One region of the Vibrio owensii genome, then DNA from elsewhere that is predicted to be linked to it. Evidence: riboswitches for the same ligand, from Rfam matches in the RefSeq annotation. Region 1 holds a riboswitch; the other holds the start of a gene.
The links. Region 1 has a riboswitch for thiamine pyrophosphate ahead of thiD (bifunctional hydroxymethylpyrimidine kinase/phosphomethylpyrimidine kinase). Riboswitches for the same ligand answer to the same signal wherever they lie in the genome.

Region 1 (2,483 bases):
CATTCGACTTTGTCGTCTAACAAACCCGCGAGATAACGAAGGATCGTCGTTTTTCCGCAACCACTGCGGCCAAGTAACACAGTCCATTGATTAGCAGGGATAGTCATACTCAACCCTGCTAATGTTGGTGTTTGGCTGTCTTTGTATTGCAGACTTGCTTCGGTAAGCTGAATGCCGAGTGCATTAGCGCACATGCGTGTGACCTGCAAAGAAATGGTTCACAGGGCCATGACCTTTACCGACATCCAATTCGTCAGCGTGCGCGATAGCTTGGCTGATGTACTGCTTACTAAGGTGTACCGCTTTGTGCAGATTGTTGCCTTGGCCAAGGTAAGACGCGATAGCAGAAGACAGCGTGCAGCCTGTGCCATGGGTGTTTTTGGTTGGAAAGCGTTTAGCGCTGATTAACTCGGCGCTGTCTTGCATGATCAGCAGATCGTTGCTGTTTTCGTCTTCCTCTAAGTGGCCGCCTTTTAACAGCACCGCTTTTGCCCCCAATGCGCGCAAGTCAGCAATCATATCGTTCATTTCAGATTCTGATTGAGGCACTGCCTTACCCGTCAATGCTGCGCCTTCGGGTAGGTTCGGGGTAATGATGTCTGCGAGCGGAATCAATTCTTCTTTTAAAGTGCTGATTGCTGACTGTTCCAGTAATAGATCGCCGCTGGTGGCCACCATTACAGGGTCAATCACGAGGTGTTTTGGCTGGTATTGCTTAATTTTGTTGGCAACGACTTTGATGATGTTGGAGTCGGCCAGCATGCCTACTTTGACTGCAACGATGTTGAGGTCGGTAAATACCGCATCAAGTTGGCTCTCTACATGGTCGAGAGGAATGGGGAAAATCGCAGAAACGCCTTGGGTATTTTGTGAAGTAATCGCCGTGATTACCGAGCAAGCAAAACTGCCGGTTGCTGACATCGCTTTGATGTCGGCTTGAATGCCTGCGCCGCCGCCACTATCAGAACCTGCAATCGTCAACACGATCGGTGTGTCTGTTGAAGTTGCTGCTTGTGGCTGTGTTGATGGTTTTTCTTGGCTTGACTGCTGCGCCATGGTCGCTCCTATTACAGACGTAAAGGAACTGACTTGGCCATTGAAGATCTGTGTATGGATCTGTTGAGGCTAGCTGCGTCGATACAGACTTGAAGCAGGCTAGTGGCAAAGTGATGATAGTTCCCTACGTCAGTGCTAACTGAATCAGGTTCAACGGGTCTCGAATTTCGATCTCAGCCGACGCATTCACTGCATGGGCCCCCCGACTATTTCGTCAAGATAATAGCAGTTCACTCAGTTATGGTGCACGTGTTTTTTCCGGCCAAGAGGGGGCAATCGATTAAATATGAGACTTGAGAGCAGTAACGAGAGAACCGAATTTAGCGTAAATGACGTGCTGCATTGAAACTGGCAGTTCAAGACACTATCTAATAGTGAGATGTCGACATAATACGTAACGAATCGTTCTTTGACTTAGCAAGGATTAGCATAAAACAAGGTTAAAAAAGTGTTAATATTTAACGCGTTGCCAATATGCTTTTGAGTCATCCAATTTAGGTTGTGACTGTTATAAACAGAGTCTAACTCAAAGGTGGGGAAGGCTAGGACGATCAACGAGCAAGGAGATTTCATGCTTAATTCTGTAACAGCGAAAGCGGTGATCGATCATGCCCTCTTTTTAGGGGCTGATTTCGCTGAGCTATTCGTTGAACACCATCAAACCAACACTGTCCAGATCGCATCTGGTGAGGTGGATAAGGTAAACTCGGGTATCGATTTTGGTATCGGTATTCGTCTCTTCTTCGGTCATAAAGTGCTTTACGGTTACACCAACAGCACCGATGAAGCCGAACTTAAACGCGTAACCTCACTGCTTGCTGCAAAAGATAAGCGTGAGCAAATCGCGTCAGCAGGTTCTCTCAATCTGAACCGCTACCCAATTCAACATGGTTGTCGTATGTCACTTGGCAAAGACGCTAACCTAGATTCTAAAATTGCTTTCCTATTGCAAGTTGACCAAGCAGCACGTGCTGAGAGTGAACATATCAGCCAGTTCATTGGCAGCGTACTTCAGCGCGAACAGCAAGTGTCTATCTTCAATTCAGAAGGTTTGCACGTTGACGATACTCGTCACTACATCCGAGTTGCTGGTAATACTGTCGCTCAAAAAGGTAATGAGCAGTCTTCTGGTATGGAAGGTCCTGGCGCTCTTGCTGGTTGGGAATTCAGTGAACAACTTGATGCGAAAGAGCTAGGTCAAACTATCGCGCAACAAGCGTTGGTAAAACTTGGCGCAGATGCGTGCCCATCGGGTGAAATGCCAGTAGTGATTGGTAACGGTTTTGGCGGAGTAATTTTCCATGAAGCTTGTGGCCACTTGCTAGAAACCACTTCGGTTGCGAAGAAAGCTTCAGTATTCCACGACAAGATGGGCGAAATGGTTGCTCACACCGCAGTGAATGCAGTCGATGATGGCACCATGACCA
Region 2 (2,483 bases), on a different replicon from region 1:
CATCGTACTTAGCACAGATTTCACAGATCTCTCGGAAATGGGTGTATAAGAAGCTTTCTTGGTGGTGTGCTAAACACCATTTCGCGATGATAGAACCACCACGAGAGACGATACCAGTCACACGTTTTGCAGTCATTGGAACATAACGAAGTAGTAAACCGGCATGGATAGTGAAGTAGTCAACACCCTGCTCTGCTTGCTCGATCAAAGTATCGCGCATCACTTCCCAGTTAAGGTTTTCAGCAACACCATTCACTTTCTCAAGCGCTTGGTACATTGGTACGGTACCGATCGGAACCGGGCTGTTACGTAGAATCCACTCGCGAGTTTCGTGAATATTACGTCCAGTAGATAGATCCATAACGGTATCGCCACCCCAGCGCGTTGCCCATACTAACTTCTCTACTTCTTCTTCAATCGAAGAAGTGACCGATGAGTTACCGATGTTGGCGTTCACTTTGACCAAAAAGTTACGCCCAATGATCATTGGTTCAGATTCTGGGTGGTTGATATTAGAAGGGATAATTGCGCGACCTTCGGCGACTTCTTTACGCACAAACTCGGCAGTAATGTCTTTTGGAAGATTTGCTCCGAAGCTTTGACCCGGATGCTGTTGATTTAACACTTCATCGCGGTATTGAGCACGCCCCATATTTTCACGTAGAGCGATATATTCCATTTCCGGGGTGATTATACCCTTGCGAGCATAGTGCAATTGAGTCACGCACTGCCCATTTTTGGCACGTCGAATACGTGGCAGATTTCCGTAACGAAGCTCGTCTAGCGTTTCGTCTTCTAAGCGCTCTTTGGTGTACACCGAGCTTACTTCATCAAGTAGCTCAGTATCAGAGCGCTCTTCAATCCACTCTTCTCTCAGCTTAGGTAAACCGTTGTAGAGGTCTATGGTGTGATTTGGGTCTGTGTATACACCCGAGGTATCGTAAACGCGTACTGGCTCATTAGGCTCGAAAATAGGCGCTTCTTTTGTACCTCCAATAAGGCTATCAGCGAGTGATATTTCACGCATTGGCACACGAATATCGGGACGTGAACCCTCTACGTAGACTTTGCTTGAATTTGGGTACGGTTGTACCGAGAGTGTATCAATGAACTGTTTTGCTTCCAGTCTCGCTTGCTTGCGACTCGACATAGCATTTTTCCTTGCTTTGTTATGCTTAGATAAAAAGTATTGGGATAAAAATGCTTGGCGGATAGATGCGACAAGAGGAATCGAATTAAGGACAAGTTGAGCGGATGCTCTTCGTCTATAACAACATTCGACTATTTGATAGATCGACCAGATAGAACTCTGGTGTAGATATCTTCTCTTGTTCCCTTCGCAGATTCTAATCTGATCAGGTTCAACGGATCCCGAATTAACGGTCTCAGCCTTATGGCACTCCGACAAGTGAAATCAGTATATAAAAACGGCTTGGTTAAACCAAGCCGACCTGATGAAGATTTGAGTGTTTTTGCTAGCTACGCATCAATAATTGGAAACCAATCCACGCAGCTGAAATGCTTAACACGACATTCAGCAATACGTTCAATCCCATCTTAAAGAAAGCTCCCTGCTGCATAAGCAACACGTTATCCATTGAGAAAGTCGAGAACGTAGTTAATGCGCCCAAAAAGCCAAGCCCGATAATTTGACGCCATGGGTCAGAGACCATTAACTCAGTTTCAAACGCAGCAATTAGTAGACCCATAATAAATGAGCCAACAACGTTAACCGTTAATGTACCGTATGGAAAACCACGACCAAGTAGCATCACACAAAGTTCAGAAATTAAGTAACGAGAACATGCACCAAATGCCCCACCCAATGCAATAAAACCCAAAACGGATAGTTGCCCCATAATTCCCCCAGAAAAGTTAATGGCGACATTGTAATCAAATTTACGGCAATAGTGATTATACAATCTTAGAATTCAGCAAAGTATAGCGCTTAAAACTTATCAAGATTTAAAAAGTTACAGGAGTCACTTTACTTCAATATAACCCATCAACCCCGTCTTCATGTGTTCGATCACATGACAATGGTACATCCAACGCCCTAGGTTATCTGCAACAAATGCCGCTTTCGCACTGCCATTTTTTCCAAGTAAGACCGTATCGGTATGAAACGGCTCATCGAGTTTTTTGCCATCTAATTCAAGAACGGTAAATGTATGTCCATGAAGATGAATAGGATGATGATATTGGGTGACGTTCTTAAGGTTGAAGATATAGGTTTTTCCCACCTCCAATGTTGAAAGCGGCGCTGGAATATTATCTTTACTCATCCCCTCCCAAGCTCGTTTATTCATTAGCCAAAACTTAGGTATCGCTTTGCCCGATTTATCGGCAGGAGTGACTGCCCCCTCCCATTCAAACACATAATCAATTTGCTCAGCATTTTCCAAATCAAGATCAGGCACAGGGTTAAGAGGCAATAAAGGCAGTTTCTGATTGGTCGGCAGGTCAGACTCAACAACTTCGAA

Region 2: another riboswitch for thiamine pyrophosphate. It lies ahead of thiC (phosphomethylpyrimidine synthase ThiC); the one in region 1 lies ahead of thiD (bifunctional hydroxymethylpyrimidine kinase/phosphomethylpyrimidine kinase).

Annotation. Positions count from the first base shown of each region.
Region 1 covers NZ_CP019960.1:23,036-25,518, forward strand. The annotation lists gene A9237_RS16680 (ABC transporter ATP-binding protein) at 1-194, opposite strand, end outside; gene thiD (bifunctional hydroxymethylpyrimidine kinase/phosphomethylpyrimidine kinase) at 184-1,056, opposite strand; TPP riboswitch at 1,161-1,271, opposite strand; gene A9237_RS16690 (TldD/PmbA family protein) at 1,628-2,483, shown strand, end outside.
Region 2 covers NZ_CP019959.1:1,878,867-1,881,349, reverse strand. The annotation lists gene thiC (phosphomethylpyrimidine synthase ThiC) at 1-1,150, opposite strand, end outside; TPP riboswitch at 1,316-1,414, opposite strand; gene crcB (fluoride efflux transporter CrcB) at 1,476-1,859, opposite strand; gene A9237_RS08495 (multicopper oxidase family protein) at 1,983-2,483, opposite strand, start outside.